2 regions of the Neobacillus sp. 204 genome follow, and region 2 is predicted to be linked to the other one. Evidence: a T-box and tRNA genes for the amino acid it is inferred to sense, from the RefSeq annotation. Region 2 holds a T-box; the other holds one or more tRNA genes.
What was found. The T-box of region 2 lies ahead of alaS (alanine--tRNA ligase). A T-box ahead of a tRNA ligase gene usually reads a tRNA of that ligase, here a tRNA-Ala.
Positions count from the first base shown of each region.

Region 1 (10,660 bases), on a different contig from region 2:
TAGATAATCGTTTATGTGTAGAATTAAGTAAGGAATTCTTTTTTTATACAATCGGATTATTTATTCAAGGCTATTTTCGTATAGATTGTTGTTTTTTGTATAAGTTCATTAACCCGTATACCTATATGCTTCGTGGCATCTTTCCGTAAGAGTCTTTGCTAAAATTGCCTAGAAACTTAGTAAATGCCCCTTATAAAGCTCCAATAGCAACAAAGTTTACGAAAAGAGCCTTATTCAAAGAAGCAAAATTCCAGTCAAAGACTATATAATTGGACGTGAATTGATATGAGTAGTGACGATATCCAAATATTAATTAAGTTAGGTGTTTCTGCTATTTTTGGACTTATTATTGGTCTTGAACGCGAATTAAAAAGGAAACCGGTGGGTCTTAAAACGAGTCTGGTTATTTCTGTTGTGAGTTGTCTGTTGACGATTGTATCCATTGAATCAGCGTACATGTTTCCGGAATCAGATGATGTCAAAATTACTATGGACCCTCTCCGCTTAGCCGCTCAGATTGTTTCTGGTATTGGTTTCTTAGGTGCAGGTGTGATCTTAAGACGGGGAAATGATAGTATTTCAGGATTAACTACAGCTGCAATGATTTGGGGTGCAGCAGGAATTGGCATTGCAGTGGGAGCTGGGTTTTTCATTGAAGCATTCGCAGGGGTTGCATTACTTATTCTTAGTGTGGAATTTGTCCCCTTTTTAATGAAAATTATTGGGCCGAAGCAATTAAGGGAAAAAGAAGTTATGCTGCAACTTTTTATTAGGGATCAAAGTCAAATTGAAAAAGCTATTTCTTTTTTATTAGATAAAAACTATATTGTTCGTAGACTGAAGATTAAGGATTTAGACAACGGAGACCATCTCGTTCAAATATTGGTTGCCGTAGATTACCGGGATAAGACTACAGATGTGTATGCCTCTGTTTCAAATTTAGAAGGTGTTCAAAAAGTAGAAATTGAAAGTATCAGCTAATCAAAAAAATTTCTTCCTTAACTAAATTTCCTCTTGCAAGAATTTAATAATACAGATATAATTTTCTTGTACCAATTATTCGGGGGATTAGCTCAGCTGGGAGAGCGCTTGCATGGCATGCAAGAGGTCAGGGGTTCGAGCCCCCTATTCTCCATTATTCGAAAACCTTTGCGATGCAGAGGTTTTCTTTTTTTTCCTCAAAAGCTTAAAAACCATCCAACGTCCTTGCAACATTTATCTCCAATGGGTATTTTTACCTTTTTTTAAAACTTTCTATTGCAAATCACCTTATTACTATAATAAAATTATGATTGCAGTTTAAAATTTTAGAAAAATCTGTATTTAAAGGAGGATTCTCAACAAAGTAACGATCAAAAATCCACTATTTATTTTTTCCTCAGCAAATGACCAATCAGCATTGTCTTTATTTTCACCTCAGTTTAAACAAAGGGTTTTATCCGAGAGGGGGAGCTTCCATGGGGGCAAAAAAAACTAAAGTTAATTCTGAAAGCGATTACACTTCGATTGTTCAGTCATCATCTTTTCAAACATTACTCTCCGAAAAGAAAAAATTCATCATCCCAGTCACCATATTCTTTTTCTGTTTTTACTTTGCTTTACCAATATTAACTTCATATTCAACGGTGTTAAATCACAAGTTTATCGGCAGCATTACTTGGGCATGGGTTTTCGCCTTCTTACAATTCGTTATGACATGGGTTTTATGCATGATTTATTCGAAAAAAGCAGCAAGATTTGATGAATTAGCAACTAAAGTCATCCAAGAAGGAGGAAATAGCCAATGAATACTGCAGCCTTTACCATGTTTTTATGTATCGTTTTTGTAACGTTAGTTATTACATACTACGCTTCAAAACGGACAAAAAATGCTAGTGAGTTCTACACAGCTGGCGGGGGTCTAACTGGTTGGCAAAATGGACTAGCGATTGCGGGGGATTATATGTCCGCAGCATCTTTCCTGGGAATAGCCGGTGCAGTCGCCTTAACAGGCTTTGATGGATTCTTTTATAGTATTGGTTTCCTCGTGGCTTATCTTGTTGTCCTTTATTTAGTAGCTGAACCACTAAGAAATCTTGGAAAATATACATTTGCTGATATGATTGCAGCTCGATTTGATGCCAAGAAAGTCCGTGGTTTCGCTGCCATGAACACGGTTACGATTTCAATTTTTTATATGATCGCACAGCTTGTTGGTGCAGGTGCACTTATTAAATTATTATTAGGCTTAGAATATACCACAGCAGTTTTAATCGTTGGGGTTCTGATGACTGTCTACGTTATTTTTGGAGGAATGCATGCAACAAGTTGGGTACAAATAATTAAGGCCATTCTTTTAATGGGCGGTACTTTAGTAATTTCGATTATTGTTTTTGCCAAATTTAACTGGAGTATTACCGATATGTTTGCACAAATGAAAACCGCAACACCATTAAAGGAAACCTTCTTAAATCCTGGTGTAAAATACAAAATTGGCCTTGATACGATTTCCTTAAACATGGGACTAGTTCTTGGCACTGCGGGTCTTCCACATATTCTTGTCCGTTTCTTTACGGTTAAGGATGCCAAAACTGCTCGATCCTCGGTCGTTTATGCCACATGGATTATTGGCATCTTTTATGTTATGACTATCTTCCTTGGCTTCGGTGCTGCAGCCTTTGTCGGGAATAGTGCGATTGTAGCTGCCAACCCGGCAGGAAATATGGCTGCTCCACTTTTAGCACAGGCACTTGGTGGAAATATGCTGTTTGCTTTTATTTCAGCAGTAGCCTTTGCAACAATACTAGCTGTTGTAGCAGGTCTTGTTCTGACAGCAGCCTCTGCATTTGCCCATGATTTCTATAACGTTATCCTTAAAAAAGGAAAAGCAACCGAAAAGCAGCAAGTGGGTATGGCTCGCTGGGCAGCAGTTGGCGTTTCTGTAATCTCTATTATTCTTGCTTTAGGGGCACAAACCCTTAATGTTGCCTTCCTGGTTTCACTTGCCTTTGCGGTCGCAGCAAGTGCAAATCTACCGGTAATTCTTTATACAATCTACTGGAAACGCTTCAATACAACCGGTGCAATTTGGGCTATGGTAGTTGGGCTTATATCAGCAATCGGCCTGGTGATCGTCAGCCCGAATGTTTTCAGCCCGGAAGTAGGAAAAGCCATTTTTGTAGGCGAACCGTGGTTCCCTTATTCAACTCCTGGGATTGTTTCGATTCCACTCGGATTTATTGCAGGATACCTTGGAACCATCTTCTCAAGCCAAAAAGCAGATGTGAAGAGATATGAAGAAGTACTGGTAAAATCGAATACGGGGATTAAAATTGGTGGATAATAAACGAATGGGACTGAATTATTTTCAGTTCCATTTTTTTTTTCGTATGTGCTAGATCCAATATTTTATTGTGCATAAATGGAAAGCAGAAAAGGGGAAATTATTTATGTTTAACTATCTGGAGGTGAGTAAATGGAAAAGGAAATACTGGCTTTACATGAGACCTTGGAAACCCATGAAATTCTTAATTTTAAAACGGTTTGCTTGCTCCGGTCAAAATTTATGCAAGGAATATGCTTTAATAATGAATTAAAGAGATTAATGGAAAAAGACGTTCAACAATCCATTAAAGATATTAATGAACTTCTACCATTTTATAAGCAGAGTCAATTACTACAATAATGGGAGTTGAGTTTTATGGAAGATTATTTAGATCCTAGGAATGCAGAAGGAATGCCCAATTTAGCGGATTCATCTTTTGCTCTTGATTTTTTATTATCCGTAAAAAGCGGCATTCGAAACTACGGTTTTGCAATAACAGAAACGGCAAATCCTGAACTCAAAAAAGTACTACACAGTCAAATGGAAGCCGCCATCGATTTACATGGAGAAATATCCGATTTAATGATAAAAAATGGCTGGCTCCATCCTCATAACTTTAAAGAACAGTTTCCAATTGATATAAAAAGTGCTGAGACGGCAGTGCAAATTGCCCAATTAAACCTTTACCCTATTGATACTGATCGTGGCGGTATGTTTGCAACACCAAATAAATAAAAGGAGGGATTGTATTAATGAAAGCCGTTACGTATCAAGGTATTAAAAATGTGGAAGTCACTAATGTTAAGGATCCTGTTATTAAAAATCCAGATGATATTATTATAAAAATTACAACTTCCGCGATATGCGGGTCCGACTTGCATTTAATCCATGGAATGATTCCTAATTTACCAACCGACTATGTCATTGGGCACGAACCAATGGGTGTGGTTGAAGAAGTCGGTCCTGAGGTTACCAAGTTAAAAAAGGGAGATCGGGTAATCATTCCGTTTAATGTAAGCTGTGGCCATTGTTGGTATTGCAATAATGACCTTACAAGTCAGTGTGATAATTCAAATCCTCATGGTGAAATGGGGGCATATTTTGGTTATTCTGAAACCATGGGTGGATATGCCGGTGGTCAAGCAGAATATATGCGCGTCCCTTATGGGAACTTTACGCCTTTTAAGATTCCGGATGACTGTGAAGTGGAGGATGAAAAGTTAGTAACATTGGCGGATGCCTGCTCAACTGCCTATTGGAGTGTTGATCATGCTGGAGTTAAACCTGATGATACCGTAATTGTTCTTGGATGTGGTCCAGTAGGATTGTTAGCCCAGAAATTTGCTTGGTATAATGATGCAAAAAGGGTTATCGCAGTCGATTATATTGACTATCGTTTAGAGCATGCAAAACGTACAAATAAAGTTGAAACGGTTAATTTTGAACAGCATGACAATACTGGAGAATATTTAAGAGAGATTACCCAAGGAGGAGCGGATATCGTTATCGATTGCTCCGGGATGAGTGGGAAAATGTCTCCTATGGAGTTTCTTGCCACTGGTTTAAAGCTGCATGGTGGAGCAATGGGCGGTATTGTTATTGCTTCTCAGGCAGTCCGAAAAGGGGGAACTGTTCAATTAACTGGCGCGTATGGCGGTCGGTATAACGGTTTTCCATTAGGGGATTTCTTTCAACGGAATATCGACATAAAAATGGGACAAGCCCCTGTAATTCCATATATGCCATTTTTATACGATTTAATTGCACAGGGAAAAGTCGATCCAGGCGATGTTGTTACGCATGTATTGCCGCTGGAACAAGCCAAACATGGTTATGAAGTGTTTGATACGAGAACGGATGGATGTATTAAAGTGGTGTTGAAACCATAATAGAGGGATATATTTTGCATACTCTTTTAGACTCAGTTTTTAGCTATTTTTTTAGTTTTAAACTGGGTTTTATTATGAATCAAAAAAATATAAAGGAATTATGACTTAGTCATAATCCCATAAATAATTTAAGTTCCAGTGCATTTGTTCTATCCTTTTCTTCCTGAACCTGTATTCCTACTGTTTCTTTCAGATTTATAAGCAGTCGTTTCTTTTCTCTTAAAGGACCTCTCCTTGTTTCCGCTTTTCGCAAGGGATTTGGTTCCTTGTCGATTCGAGCCCCTATGCTGATTTTTTTTAACCTCCCGTTTTTCTTTTTGGACATTAGAAGGAGATTTTTTAGGATCCTTGGTATTTTCTTTTTCCACTTCCGCATTGCCAAGATTTTGTTTTTTAATCGTTATGTTTAACTCTTTTTCAATCAAATTGAGCATAGGCCGGTCGTCTGATGTATAAAAAGTAATCGCTAATCCGCTCATACCTGCTCTGCCTGTTCGGCCTATTCGATGAACATAACTGTCAGTATCTTCAGGGATATCATAATTAAACACGTGGGTGACCCCCTCTACATCAAGTCCTCTTGCGGCTACATCAGTAGCAACGAGTAATTGAATCTCTGCATCCCTAAAACGCTTCATCACCCGCTCTCTCTTTGCCTGGGACAAATCACCGTGTAATTCATCGCAAGGAAAGCCATTCACTTTCAGCACATCGAACAGCTTACTAACTCGGCGTTTTGTCCGGCAGAAAATAACTGCTAAGAAAGGACGATACGTTTCTACTAATTGAATAAGCGTGGCTTGTTTAGCGCGATCAGTCGTATGAATCGCAATCTGTTTAACATTTTCAGCTGGTCCCTGCGTTTTTTCAACTTGAATATATTCCGGTTCACGCATATGCTTTTTTGCTAGTTTGCGAATTTCGGGTGGCATTGTTGCTGAAAAAAGCATCGTTTGTCTGCTTACGGGCGTTTCTCTAATAATATCTTCCACCTCATGGAGAAACCCAATATGGAGCATTTGGTCTGCCTCATCCAAAACCAGATAGGCAATTTCAGATAAGTTGATAGTTTCTCGTCTAATATGATCCAAAAGTCGTCCCGGTGTTCCTACGACAATCTGCATTCCCCTTTTTAATTTTTTCAGTTGTTTATCAACATCCTGGCCGCCATATACTGCTAGGACATCGACTCCTGTTAGATCAGAGACTAGCTTCTCAATCTCCTCTGTTATTTGTAAAGCTAGCTCTCGTGTCGGTGTTACTATCAGCGCTTGAACATTCTCCGCCTCACGATTAATTTTTTCTAAAATCGGCAGAATGAAGGCAAACGTCTTCCCTGTCCCCGTCTGTGCCTGTGCAATAATATCGCTGCCATTCATCACTAAAGGAATGGCTTGTTCTTGAATCGGTGTTGGTTTTGCGATCCCCTGACCACGCAATTTTTCCACGATTTGTCCTGAAATACCCAATGATAAAAAATCTGACAAAAATACCCCTACTTTCTATTTAACCTATCCCATAATATTGATTGTTTTTCCTTTCAAAAGCAAATGATGGTTGCCCTTTTTATATAAAAGAATTATAATTTAATAAAACCAACTTATTTCATCGGAATAGTATAAATTAAATTTTAAGGTGGGGATAAAATGGATCAACACAGTTTTCTTATCATTCATGGATTAGGCGGGAGTGGACCTGATCATTGGCAAACTTGGCTGGCACAGGAATTAATGAAAAGGAATTATCATGTACAATATCCAACCTTTCCAAACTTTGATTCACCTAATAAGAGCGTTTGGTTAGAGGAATTGACTAGCTCACTAAGGACAATACCAGAAGAAAATAATTTAACTATCATTACACACAGTCTAGGATGCTTACTATGGCTCCATTATGCTTCTACTCAAAACAAACAAATGGCCAAGCAAGTTATTCTAGTTGCACCACCTTCTCCAACCCATATTCTCACTGAAGCAAAATCCTTCTATCCTGTACCTCTGGATGGAAACAATCTAAAGAAAGTAGCTGAGAATACATTATTTATCCATTCATCTAATGATCCTTATTGCAGCCTCGAGGATTCAAGCCGCTTTTTAAACCTTGGCCACCCTTCCATTTCCCTCCCAAATGCAGGACATATAAATACACAGTCCGGATACGGGAAATGGCCAGGGATTTTAGATTTATGCCTATCGAAAAAAGAGTTTTCTTTAACTGTCTAAATGAAGGAGTGATAAAACTTTCACTCCTTCTTTTTATTTGGTTAGACATAAGTCAAAACTACACAGCCCTCCATCCATTTCATAATCAGGAAATGATATAATAAACTCAATTTGATCTATCTGTTTTACCAATGCCGATTAATCGATTATATGAATATCCGAGGAGAAGATAGGAATGGATTTGCATCAGTTGTATGTTTTTACAAAGGTGGTCGAACACAAAAGCTTTTCTAAAGCAGCAGATGATATTTTTCTAAGTCAATCAACGGTTAGTTCTCACATCCAGGCCTTAGAAAAAATGCTCAATATAAAACTGTTTGATCGAGTCGGAAGAGATAGTATTCTTACTCCACAGGGGGAACGTTTGTATCAATGGGCCCTTAAACTCTTACTCATAAAAGATCAAGCATTGCTCGATATAAAAGAGGGGATGACGGACCTTCGAGGCATGATTCGGATTGCAGCAAGCTCTGTTCCTGGACAATTTATGATCCCAAGGATGGTCAAGCAATTTCGGGAACAGTATCCCGAAGTGACATTCCATATCAACCAATCCTCTTCAAAAACCGTTGCCGAAAAAGTACTAAATGGCTCTGTCGATGTCGGCATTTTGGGAGATAAATATGAAAACGATAAACTTCGCTATATTCCTTTATTAAAAGAAAAATTAGTCCTGGTAACATCGAACCAAAACGAAATTGTTGGCCCAGTTGCGATTGAAGATATTTTAAAATATCCATTCGTAATGCGAAATTCTAACTCAGGAACAAATGCACTTTTGGAGCGTTTTCTTAAAAAGAATAACATTCATAAGGATCAATTAAACATCATCGCTTATACGGAAAGCGGACAAAGTTTGATGCAGTTTGTCATACAGGACATAGCTATTTCGATTATTTCCGAAATCGCCGCAAGAGAATATTCCTGCCAAAACATGCTTAAGATGCATGAAATCAATGGTTTTGATGATGAACGATATTTCTATCTAATCTACAACATAAATAAAACTCAATCGCTGCTATCAAAATTATTTATTGAAGGTGCCTTGGATATGGCTGGCTCTCGGCCTACGTAAGATGGCTCAGATGCATAATCATGAAGAATCTAAGAAAATCTAAACAAGATAATGTACTTTCGCCTTGGAGGGAAAATAAATGACGAAGCTTTTCGGCCTTCATGAAACCTTAGACCTTCATGAATTACTATCCATTAAAAATCTTTGCTTAACCAAATCTACAACCATGAGTGTTTTAGCACAAGACGAAGAACTTCGGGCCATTCTATCAGACGATGTTACCAATGGAATTCGGCATATTCAACAGCTACAGCAGTTTTTGACTAATCGGAGGGAACAGCAGTGAATCACTTGATCCAAAAAATGATGGGAATGGGCGGTATGACTGACCAAGTCATTGCCACTGATTTTCTCATTTCAGCGAAAGAGGGCGTAAGAAATTATGCTGTTGCCATAACGGAAACGGCAACACCAGAATTAAAATCGGTCTTAAGAGCCCAATTAAATGACGCGATTGCCACACACGATAAAATTACCGCCTATATGATTGCTAAGGGTTACTATCATCCCCATGATTTGGGTGAACAATTAAAAGTTGACTTATCGTTGTCAGACACGGCATTGAATCTTGCACAAAAAAAAGAAAATGCCTCGAACTAATAAGAAAAAGGGAGAAGCTTGGGGTTTCTCCCTTTAAAGGATGGTACACATTTCTCTTAATTTCTTTTTGTCTATTTTTCCAACATGAGAATCCAATTCCCATCCCACCGACTAATCGCTCCTTCACTCAAGATGCAACTATCTTACTCATTTAAAAACAGTGTAATCGCTTTCAAAAACTGTGGAAGATCATCTACTAAGGGGGAGTGTCCACAGTTCTTTAATTCAATAAATCTAGCTTTTTTCCCTAGATCATTTAGCAATTCATTCGTCATTTCCGCAGTTACAACATAATCTCTCTCTCCCCGTAACACCAGTACAGGGACATTTATATCATCTACTTTACCACTGCCTTCAACAAGTCCATTATGATGATGGCTAATATTAAATGTGTTGTTGGAATGATGCACCTCCGCTAAGTTTCGCTGCGTTCTCATATCCTGAACATACTCGTCATAAAGTTCAGGTGCAGGCTGGTTATGCGTATAAATCACAGAATTCCAAATGAGCTTCAATAATTCAGTATTATTCGTGTCATAGGCGGTTTGGACAGGGATAGTTTTCGTAACATCCCTTTTAATCTCTTCATGTAACGCAAATCTCCTGGGTTCATCATTTTCATTTAATTTCCCGTCAAATGGATAGCCCCTTGTTGATTCTGATGCTAATAGTATTAGCTTGTTACAATATTCAGGATAATCAGCGGTAAATTGCATTGCAACCGCACCGCCAGTTGACCAGCCTACAATGGAGAAGTCCGTTAACCCAATTTCATCAACGAACAGCTTTACATCGTCTGAAAAATCTTTTATAGACAACACCGGATTGTTAAAGCTTGAGCTGCCAAATCCACGCAGATCAACCGCATAGAGTTTATATTTGGCATCCATATTTTCAAGTACAAGGTCCCAATGCTTCGAGGATGTCATATTTCCGTGGATTAACAATACCTTTGTTTCCCCACCTTCTCTTTCTCGGTAGGACAGCGTCTCTCCATTCGACAAGTGAACATCCTTCATTGTTACAGTAAACATCCTAATCACCCTTTCCACTGGTACTTTTTTCGTCGCTCATAAATAAAGCAAGTGCCGAACTTTTTCCAAAACAAGCCCTCTTTTATGATTTCTGAATATTTACACTATTTTATCATATTATGACTGATATGTGTACGAGTGAAAAGGAGAACAAACTGTATATTCCCCATTAACATTGCTTTACTTATCTGCTACTCCTCGTAAATCATTTTTCTCGTCATGCCACCATCCACTACTAAGTTAATACCTGTCACAAAGTCATTTTCTGGATTGGTTAAATACAAACAAGCACGGGCAATATCGCTTGGTTTACCTACACGTTTTGAGAAATGCTGTTCATGGTCGATAGCTGTTAGTTGTGAATCATCCCCATTATGGATCCAACCAGGAGAAATAGCATTGACCGTAATTCGTTCTTCACTTAAGGACGCTGCCAAAGCATGGGTAATCGCAACAATTCCTCCTTTTGAAGCAGCGTAGGCTTCCGAGTTTGGTTCTGACATAAGTGCACGCGTTGATGCGATATTGACAATTGC
Region 1 is NZ_JBJORY010000004.1:406,761-417,420, reverse strand. Features, by position in the region: gene ACJ004_RS11370 (MgtC/SapB family protein) at 286-981, shown strand; tRNA gene ACJ004_RS11365 (tRNA-Ala) at 1,063-1,135, shown strand; gene ACJ004_RS11360 (DUF485 domain-containing protein) at 1,458-1,787, shown strand; gene ACJ004_RS11355 (solute symporter family protein) at 1,784-3,322, shown strand; gene ACJ004_RS11350 (spore coat protein) at 3,455-3,664, shown strand; gene ACJ004_RS11345 (spore coat protein) at 3,680-4,039, shown strand; gene ACJ004_RS11340 (zinc-dependent alcohol dehydrogenase) at 4,057-5,193, shown strand; gene ACJ004_RS11335 (DEAD/DEAH box helicase) at 5,343-6,680, opposite strand; gene ACJ004_RS11330 (RBBP9/YdeN family alpha/beta hydrolase) at 6,840-7,415, shown strand; gene ACJ004_RS11325 (selenium metabolism-associated LysR family transcriptional regulator) at 7,591-8,490, shown strand; gene ACJ004_RS11320 (hypothetical protein) at 8,570-8,776, shown strand; gene ACJ004_RS11315 (spore coat protein) at 8,773-9,090, shown strand; gene phaZ (intracellular short-chain-length polyhydroxyalkanoate depolymerase) at 9,234-10,124, opposite strand; gene ACJ004_RS11305 (glucose 1-dehydrogenase) at 10,316-10,660, opposite strand, start outside.
Region 1: it has a tRNA-Ala gene. The T-box ahead of alaS (alanine--tRNA ligase) is inferred to sense a tRNA for this amino acid. The anticodon was not compared.

Region 2 (10,660 bases):
GTGAAGAGAAACGTGTGTACTTACCATCCTTATATTTTGCAGAAAAAGGGCTTGTAACGAACATCCAGCAGATTCTTGAACAAACGGAATATAAGGATCAATTTCCAGAATCTGAATTTCTTCTCTCATTAGGAAGTTTAGAGGAACGGCTTGGAGTACATTATGCACCCTCGCAGCGTGAGGCCATCCAAACGGCGTTAATGTCGCCGATGTTGATCTTAACTGGTGGACCAGGAACGGGTAAAACAACGGTCATCAAAGGAATTGTTGAACTTTATGCAGAACTGCATGGCTGTTCCTTAGAGCCTAAGGACTACCAAAAAAAAGGCGAACCTTTTCCGTTCCTATTGGCAGCCCCGACAGGAAGAGCGGCAAAAAGGATGAGTGAATCCACTGGACTGCCGGCCGTGACCATTCATCGTCTTCTTGGGTTTAATGGCACTGAAGGGTTCGACCGCGATGATACGAGCCCGTTGGAAGGGAAAATTATCATCGTAGATGAAACCTCCATGCTCGATATATGGCTCGCAAATCAATTGTTTAAGGCGCTCCCTGCAAATATTCAGGTCATTATGGTTGGCGATGAAGATCAATTGCCGTCAGTTGGTCCAGGCCAGGTGTTAAAAGATTTGCTGACCTCTGAACGAATCCCGACGGTACGATTAACGGATATTTACCGTCAAGCAGAAGGTTCATCGATTATTGAACTTGCCCATGAGATAAAAAAAGGGTATTTGCCTGCAGATATTACCATGAAGCAAGCAGATCGCTCGTTTATTAAATGCTCTACAGCACAGGTTGCACAGGTGGTTGAGAAGGTAGCTCAAAATGCAAAAAATAAAGGCTATTCGGCAAAAGATATTCAAGTGTTGGCGCCCATGTATAGAGGGCCGGCTGGTATTGACCGTTTGAATGTGTTATTGCAGGAAATTTTTAATCCCAATCCTGACGGGAAAAGAAAGGAAATTGCCTTTGGGGAGGTAAAATATCGGATTGGCGATAAGGTACTCCAGTTGGTAAACCAACCTGAGAGCAATGTCTTTAACGGGGATATTGGGGAAATTATCTCGATTATTTATGCAAAAGAAAATACTGAAAAACAGGATATGATTTATATTTCCTTTGAAGGCAATGAAGTTGAATATACTAGGCAAGACTTAAATCAAATCACCCACGCTTATTGTTGTTCCGTCCATAAATCGCAGGGCAGTGAATTCCCAATTGTCATCTTACCAGTGACAAGAAGCTATTATCGAATGTTACGTAGAAATTTGATCTATACAGCAATTACAAGAAGTAAACAATCCTTGATTCTATGCGGGGAAGTAGATGCCCTTAAAATGGGCGTCGAAAGAGCGGATGAACTTTCTCGCCAAACATCTTTGTGTCAAAAGCTGCAAGAGTTTATAGCGGCTAAACCGCCTATTAACGAAAAGCTTGAACTAAATCCGCCTAATGTGAAAAATGAAGATGGTGAAAAATTAGTCACTGTCTTGTCCTATGAGGAGGAAATCATGCAGGCTAATCCAATGGTTGGCATGGAAAACGTTTCACCTTATGATTTTATGTTAAATGACTAACACTATGAATGTTCACAGGAGGAGGGACACTCTTTGCGGACATTTTCGTTATTAAAAGGGCAGCCTGTTTTTGAAACAAAAAGCGGTCAGAAAATTGGTGAGGTTTGTGATCTATGTATCACTAGCAATGGTAAGGTAACAGGCTTACTTGTTAAAAGAGGCGTTTTTTTCAAACAATCCTTTTTCTTGGATATACACAAAGTGACTTCCTTCGGTGCAGATGGGGTAATGATTGAGGATAACGGCTCTTTAGAAAAGCTGAAAGATCCAGAATATACATTTACTCATCAACAGCCATTAGATGGGATGATGATGCTTTCGAAAAGTGGAGAATCCCTCGGTTTGTTAAAAGATGTATATTTTCAGGAAGAATTGGGCACAATCATAGGGTACGAAATCACGGATGGCTTCTTTTCGGATCTTACGGAAGGCAAACAAGTCATTCAATCCGGGAAGCCCTTAGCAATCGGAAAGGATGCCATTATCGTAGACGTAAAAAATACGTGAGGTGTCTTTTCATGTTTAATTGTCCCAATTGTCAAAGCAAAGATATCGGTAAGATTGGTATTAACCAATTTTATTGCTGGAATTGCTTTATCGAACTTACAGTAAACAAAGGCCTTATCAATACCCATCAAGTCGAAGAAGACGGGTCACTTAGTTCCTTAGATGATTTGTTTGAAGAAGAAGAGCGTCGTTACACCCTTTAAGAAAAAAAGCGGAAACGCTAAGTTAGACAGTTATAAAAAGTTAGAATGAAACTTATTTAACGTCTATTAAAGAGGTGAAACGTATGAATAAAATGATGACGACAATGATTGCTTTTGGTGCTGGGCTGGCTGCTTATAATGTGGCCACTAGAAATAATATGATGTCAGCGCGCAATATGAGAAGAATGACAAAGAAAGTCAGACGTGCGCTATTTTAAAACGATTTCCCCCTCATCTTGAGGGGGATTTTTGTGTACCAAACAAGTACTTTCTTTTTTGAGGTGCATAATTCTACCATGGGTCTCTAAAACTAACTTAAAGGAGGCTCGAAAACGTGGAAATTCGAATGAAATGGTATTACCGTATCGGTTTTTTACTCCTTTTATTAAGTGCTATTTATGTTTTTCTAAAAATCCGCTTTTTCTGGCTGCCTATTCTTAGGGTAGTGACCATTATTATTCTCCCCTTTGCGATTGGAGGATTTATTACTTATCTGCTCCATCCGATTGTGGAGAAATTGCATCAAAAAGGGGTGCACCGAGGACTTGCTATTTTTCTAATATATATTTTATTTTTTGGAGGCATTGGCTTAGGCATTTATAAAGGCGTTCCGGCGATGATTGACCAATTAAAAGACCTCTCCGACAGTGCACCTGTTTTAGCAGAACAATATAGGGGGTGGATTGCTAAGCTTGAATCGAATACCAGAGAATGGCCTGATGGTCTGCAATCAAGAATTGATGAGGGGATTAATGCGTTTGAAAAAAAGTTGGACTCCCTTTTGACAGTGATTGTTAATATTTTAATTAGGTTTCTTAATTCGGCACTAATCTTGATGATTATTCCGTTCATTGCTTTTTATATGTTAAAGGATTTTCCATTGATTAAACGAACACTCTGGTATATAACACCTAAAAAGTGGCGGAAAAAAGGAACATTCTTCTTAAAAGATGTGGATGAATCCCTAGGCAGCTACATCAGGGGGCAACTATTGGTTTGTATCATTATTGGCAGTGTCTCTGCCCTATTGTTTTGGTTGTTTCATTTAAAATACCCGTTAATATTAGGGCTAATTGTAGGAGTGACCAATGTTATACCCTATTTTGGACCCATTATTGGGGCCGTCCCAGCGGTAATCATTGCTGCCACTTCGTCAGTTAAATTGGTTTTGGTTACATTAGTTATTGTTTTTGGGCTTCAATTTCTTGAAGGAAACATCTTATCACCCCTGATTGTTGGGAAAAGTCTTCACATGCACCCCTTAATTATTATGATTGCGTTAACGGCTGGGGGAGAAGTTGGGGGGATACTTGGACTAATCTTAGCAGTTCCGGTCCTGGTTGTTTTAAAAGTAGCTATTGTTCACGCGAAAAATCATTTTATTAAAAAGAAAGCAAAAGAACCTCCTACATTAGTTGAAGATTGATTGACAAACTTTTTTCGTGTGGCTATAATTCGTGATATAGAATAATTGTATGAAAATGTTGAAGGATAAAGTATGTTGTAGACCATCTGTAACGATTTGCGTAGAAGAGAGGGGCTTCCTTGGCTGAAAGAAGCTCTAGATGAAGGACGACTGAAAGCTAATCCGGAGTGCAGCTAATCACTGCCGTATACCCGCGTTAAGGGATTTTTGAGAGATGGATACGAGTAATGGTATCCGTAATCAGGGTGGTACCGCGAGGCAAGCTCTCGTCCCTGTTTTTGGGGATGAGGGCTTTTTTGTATGCTTTTTTATAATTAAAGGAGGTCTACATATGAAAAATTTAACAGGTTCACAAATTCGTTCCATGTTTTTAGAGTTTTTTAACAAAGAAAAAGGTCACGCAATTGAGCCAAGTGCATCACTTGTGCCCCACGATGATCCTTCACTATTATGGATTAACAGTGGTGTTGCCACATTAAAGAAATATTTTGATGGACGGGTTGTTCCAGAAAATCCGCGAATTACCAATGCACAGAAATCAATTAGAACTAATGACATTGAGAATGTTGGGAAGACAGCTCGTCACCATACATTCTTTGAGATGCTCGGGAACTTTTCCATTGGTGAGTATTTTAAAGTGGAAGCGATTGAGTGGGCATGGGAATTCTTAACATCGGAAAAGTGGATAGGTTGGGATCCGGAACTCCTTTCGGTTACCATCCACCCGGAGGACAACGAAGCATACGAGATTTGGCATAACACCATTGGCCTGCCAGAAGAACGTATTATCCGTCTTGAAGGGAATTTCTGGGATATTGGTGAAGGTCCAAGCGGTCCGAATACAGAAATTTTTTATGATCGCGGGCCAGAGTATGGCAATGACCCATCAGATCCTGAGCTTTACCCTGGCGGTGAAAATGATCGTTATCTTGAAGTCTGGAATCTAGTATTTTCTCAATTCAACCATAACCCTGATGGCACCTATACACCGCTGCCAAAGAAAAATATTGATACGGGGATGGGATTAGAACGAATGGCTTCTGTTGTTCAAAACGTCCCTACTAATTTTGATACAGATTTATTTATCCCAATTATTCGGGCAACAGAAGAAATTTCCGGTGAAAAATACGGACAAAATAAAGAAATTGATGTGGCTTTCAAAGTAATTGCTGACCATATTCGTACCGTTGCCTTTGCTGTTGGTGATGGGGCACTGCCATCAAACGAAGGCCGCGGATATGTACTACGCCGTCTGCTGCGTAGAGCGGTCCGTTATGCCAAACAAATTAATATTAATCGTCCTTTCATGTTTGAACTCGTTCCAGTGGTTGGCGAGATCATGGATGATTTCTATCCAGAAGTAAAGGACAAAACAGAGTTTATTCAAAAAGTCATCAAAAGTGAGGAAGAACGCTTCCATGAGACACTCCATGAAGGCTTAGCAATTCTTGCTACTGTGATTAAGAAGGAAAAAGAAAAAGGCAGTGATACCATTACAGGCGCTGATATTTTCCGCCTTTACGACACATATGGATTCCCTGTTGAATTAACTGAGGAATATGCAGAAGAAGAAGGGATGAAAGTTGATCATACTGGCTTCGAGGTAGAAATGGAGCAACAGCGTGAACGTGCCCGGGCAGCAAGACAGGATGTTGATTCGATGCAGGTTCAAGGCGGGGTTCTTGGAGATGTAAAGGTCGAAAGTAAATTTGTTGGTTACAATGAACTCAAAACGAATTCAACTGTGGCAGCCATTATTAAAAATGGTGAACTTGTGGACACTGCAACAAGTGGTGAAGAAGTACAATTAATTCTTGATGTGACACCATTCTACGCAGAGAGCGGCGGACAAATTGCCGACCGTGGTATGATCGAAGGCGAAGGATGCAGCGTTGCTGTTAGAGACGTTCAAAAAGCTCCTAATGGCCAAAACCTCCATCAGGTCGTTGTTAAAGCTGGAACATTAAAGACCAACGACAAGGTAACTGCTGAAGTGGATGCGGAAAATCGTGTCAAGATTATCAAAAACCATACAGCAACACATTTGTTGCACCAAGCCTTAAAAGACGTTCTTGGTGAGCACGTTAATCAAGCTGGTTCCCTTGTAGAACCTGATCGTCTCCGTTTTGACTTTTCGCATTTTGGTCAAATTAAACCAGAAGAACTTGAACAAGTCGAAAAAATCGTCAATGAAAAGATCTGGAAAAATATCGAACTGGACATCAGCTTAAAACCAATTGCTGAAGCAAAAGCAATGGGAGCTATGGCTCTTTTTGGCGAAAAATATGGGGATATAGTCCGTGTTGTAAAAGTGGGCGATTACAGCCTTGAGCTTTGCGGTGGATGCCATGTACCAAATACATCGGTGATTGGATTATTTAAAATCATCTCTGAAGGTGGAATTGGCGCAGGAACGAGAAGGATTGAAGCCGTTACTGGTGAATCTGCATACAAGTCACTAAATGATCAGGTTAGCTTGTTAAAGGACGCGGCTGATAAGCTAAAAACAAATCCAAAAGATATTGTGAATCGCATTGAAAGCTTAATGGGGGAAATCAAGCAACTTCATAGAGAAAACGAATCTCTTGCAACGAAACTTGGCAATATTGAAGCTGGGAACCTCGTAACAAAAGCCAAAGAAATTGATGGGGTAACAGTTTTAGCAGCCAATGTTCAAGGTGCTGATATGAACAACCTAAGAAATATGGCTGATGATTTAAAGCAAAAGCTGGGCTCCGTTGTGATTGTTTTGGGTAGTGCACACGAAGGAAAGGTTAACTTAATTGCAGCGGTAACGAAGGATCTTATTGAAAAAGGATACCATGCAGGTAAGTTAATTAAAGAAGTAGCTTCTCGCTGCGGCGGTGGTGGCGGTGGACGTCCTGACATGGCTCAAGCTGGTGGTAAAGACCCTGAAAAGCTCGATGCAGCGCTTCAATTCGTAGAGGAATGGGTAAAATCCATTTGATAATAAAACAAAGTAGTGTAAAATGATAAGAAATAGAACATTTTTCCTCTAATAAAAAGCGAGGTGCATGCAATGAGCTCATTTGACAAAACGATGCGATTTAATTTTCCTGAAGAACCATTTGAACACGATATAAATGATGTTCTTCTTCAGGTTTATGAAGCTTTGCAGGAAAAAGGCTACAATCCGATTAACCAAATTGTTGGTTATCTTTTATCAGGAGATCCAGCCTATATTCCGCGTCATCGTGATGCCCGCAATATAATTCGCAAGCTGGAACGTGATGAAATAATTGAGGAATTAGTAAAATCCTATCTTAAACAACAGCGAGAGGGTTAATGAATGCGAGTATTGGGTTTAGATGTAGGCACGAAAACAGTCGGTGTTGCGTTAAGTGATGAATTTGGCTGGACTGCGCAGGGCCTCACCACTCTCAAAATCAATGAAGAAAAAAATGTGTTTGGTTTTGAGGAAATTGGTCAATTAATAAAAGAGTATCAAGTAGAAAAGGTTGTCATTGGCCTGCCGAAAAATATGAACGGGACAATTGGACCACGCGCTGAAGCGAGTATGCAATATGCAACTGAAATTGAAAATAAATTTGCAGTGCCTACAGTCCTATGGGACGAGCGTCTTACGACTATGGCAGCGGAGCGCGTTTTACTTGAAGCCGATGTAAGTCGGAAAAAACGGAAAAAAGTAATTGATAAGATGGCAGCAGTAATGATCCTGCAAGGCTATCTTGATAGTAAAAATTAATGAGGTGAAGAAATGGTAAACGAACACGACCATGAACATGAAGAAGATCAATTTATTACACTTGTAGACGAAAATGGTAATGAACAATTACATGAAGTACTTTTTACTTTTGATTCTGATGAGTTTGAAAAATCATATGTATTTTTCTATCCAGTAGGATCTTTTGATGATGAGGAAGAGGATGTCGACATTCATGTCTATGCCTATATTCCTACGGAAGACGGCGGATATGGTCCGTTAATGCAAATTGAAACCGAAGAAGAATGGGATATGGTTGAAGAAGTTTTCAATACCTTCAACGAAGATCAAGAAGACCAAGAATAAAATAATGATGATAAACCGGCTGATTCTCTGGCCGGTTTTTTTTATGAAATTTACCCTTATTCTTTTATAAATTCTGACAAATTAATCGTTAAATTGACATTTTTCTTACTATGTGCTGAAATAATTAAGATGTCTATTTTATTTCAGCATAAATTAGTACATTACAAACCTAGTCAGTCATTCCATAGGTTTAAGGTAAGGGGGAGTCGTATGACAATAGACAAAACAGATACAAAAAAAGATGTTATTCGCAAAAAAATGATAGAACATCAGAAAGAAGCCAAAGTTGTCAGAAAGATTGTTTTAATTATTTCCATTTTATTGCTATTATTAATCGTCTTAATTAGTGGTGGAGGATATTTGTATATAGAATCAGCGCTTAAACCTGTTGACTCCGATAGTAAAAATATTAAACAGGTGGATATACCGATTGGTTCATCGGTAACCGGTATTGCTGAAATATTAGAATCAAAAGGCATAATCAAAAGCGCAAAGGTATTTAAATATTATGTCAAGCTAAAAAATGAAGGCGGATTTATGGCAGGCGAATATCAACTAAGTCCTTCGATGGATGTCCCTGAAATCGTCGGCCGCCTTAAAACCGGAAAAGTACTGGCACAGGCCAGTTTTAAAATAACCATTCCTGAAGGAAAACAACTGAAGGAAATAGCTGCCATTATGGCTAAAGCAACTAAACAGAATGAAAATGATGTGTTTAATAAATTAAACGATAAAGAATTTGTTAAAACACTGATGGCTAAATATCCTGATATCTTAACAGAAGAAATCCTAAATTCTACAGTTAAATATCCTCTTGAGGGTTATTTATACCCTGCAACCTATCCGTTCTACAAAAAGAATCCTTCTGTAGAGGAAATGGTAGCTGCTATGCTTTCTAAAACACGGACAGTATTATCTGGATATGTAGAAGAAAGTGAGAAGAAAAAGCTTTCGGTTCATCAGCTTTTGACAATGGCCTCATTAGTCGAAGAAGAAGCAACCGAAAAAGCAGACCGGAAAACCATCGCCAGTGTTTTTTATAATCGCTTAAAAAAGGGAATGATGCTCCAAACGGATCCAACCGTTCTCTATGCGCAAGGAAAACACAAGGCCAGAGTGTTATACAAGGATCTAGAAGTGGATTCTCCATACAACACATATCAAAATACTGGTTTACCTCCTGGGCCAATTGCCAATGCCGGGAAGTCTTCAATTGAGGCATCACTTGATCCTAATGACACAGATTTTTATTATTTCATAGCAACAGCTGACGGGGATGTTATTTTTACAAAAACACTCGAGGAGCATAATAAAGAAAAAGCAAAGCATATCACTAGTAAAAAATAATTGTTTGAACGAGGGGGTACGATTCTTTCCCTCGTTTTTATATTGAAACCTCCATATGTTTTATGGTAAAATAGTTCAAGTGTTTTAATAAGGCTATTTTCGCATAGATTATTGTTTTTCGAATAAGTTCATCACCCCGTATAACTTTATACTTCGTGGCATCTTTTCGTAAGAACTTTTGTGAAAATTGCCTAGAAACTTAGTAAATGACTCTAATTAAGCTACAGAAGCAACAAAGTTTACGAAAAGAGCCTTTAATAAATGATCCATAGCGTAACTCACAGTAAAGGTAACCAAAGCAGCAACTGCTTGGAATGCATGATGACGGAAATTTGCCCGTTAATGCTGAAGATTACTGTGAACGCTATTTTTTCATGTCTAAAGACCATTATGGATAGAGATAATAAAAGTATTTTACTTAGAGAATTGCTATCATTCATGCAATTCTTATTTAAGGATAGAGGTGAGGGCAGCTTGTTAAATGAAAAGCTGCATTCTTATATTGAAGGTCTTATTTCAGAACGAAATCCGTTATTCACAGAAATGGAGAATTATGCGAGTGTTCATCATGTTCCTATAATGGAACTAGCAGGTATAGAAACGATGCTTCAATTGCTGCGGATTCACCGTTCTCATCGAATACTCGAAGTTGGAACAGCAATTGGTTACTCCGCATTACGGATGGCCTATGCTCTGCCATATTCCCAAATTGTTACCATCGAACGTGATGTTGAACGTATACAAGTGGCTGAACAATTTATTCAACGTTCGGAACTTAGTCATCAAATTACTTTGATTAAAGGTGATGCACTAGAAGTTGAGGATGTTGTAAAAGAACATGCCTTATTTGACGCCATTTTTATTGATGCAGCAAAAGGTCAATATAAAAAGTTCTTCGAGATTTATTCGAAATATCTAAAAGATGATGGAATGATCATTACTGATAATGTTTTATTTAAAGGCCTAGTCGCAGAACCAGAAATTGAAACAAAAAGAATCCGTAATCTCGTAAAAAAAATTAATGAATTTAACCACTGGTTAATGAACCATCCTGATTACGATTCTGTCATTCTACCCGTCGGGGATGGGGTTGCCATCAGCAAAAGAAGAGGTGAGAGTAAATGAAAAAAACGGAATTACTTGTAACTCCTATAACAGTCAATGATATCTTGCCATTAATTGAAGCAGGTGCGGACGCATTTGTAGTCGGTGAACAGCGTTATGGCTTACGACTGGCTGGAGAATTTACACGTGGAGATGTTCAAAAAACAATTGAACTTGCCCATGCAAAAGGTAAAAAAGTATATGTGGCCATGAATGCAATTTTTCATAATGAAAAAATCGATGAATTAAATGATTATATAAAATTTGTATCGGACGTCAAGGCAGATGCGATTATTTTCGGCGATCCGGCCGTTTTAATGACAGCAAGAGAAATTGCACCAGATATGAAACTGCATTGGAGTACTGAGACAACCGGAACAAATTGGTTTACTTGCAACTATTGGGGTAAAAAAGGTGCTAAAAGAGCGGTCTTAGCTCGAGA
Region 2 is NZ_JBJORY010000006.1:359,689-370,348, reverse strand. Features, by position in the region: gene recD2 (SF1B family DNA helicase RecD2) at 1-1,580, shown strand, start outside; gene ACJ004_RS15200 (PRC-barrel domain-containing protein) at 1,614-2,087, shown strand; gene ACJ004_RS15195 (hypothetical protein) at 2,099-2,290, shown strand; gene ACJ004_RS15190 (YrzQ family protein) at 2,374-2,508, shown strand; gene ACJ004_RS15185 (AI-2E family transporter) at 2,625-3,716, shown strand; T-box leader at 3,766-3,993, shown strand; gene alaS (alanine--tRNA ligase) at 4,048-6,684, shown strand; gene ACJ004_RS15175 (IreB family regulatory phosphoprotein) at 6,757-7,023, shown strand; gene ruvX (Holliday junction resolvase RuvX) at 7,027-7,443, shown strand; gene ACJ004_RS15165 (DUF1292 domain-containing protein) at 7,456-7,767, shown strand; gene mltG (endolytic transglycosylase MltG) at 7,978-9,114, shown strand; gene ACJ004_RS15155 (O-methyltransferase) at 9,589-10,239, shown strand; gene ACJ004_RS15150 (peptidase U32 family protein) at 10,236-10,660, shown strand, end outside.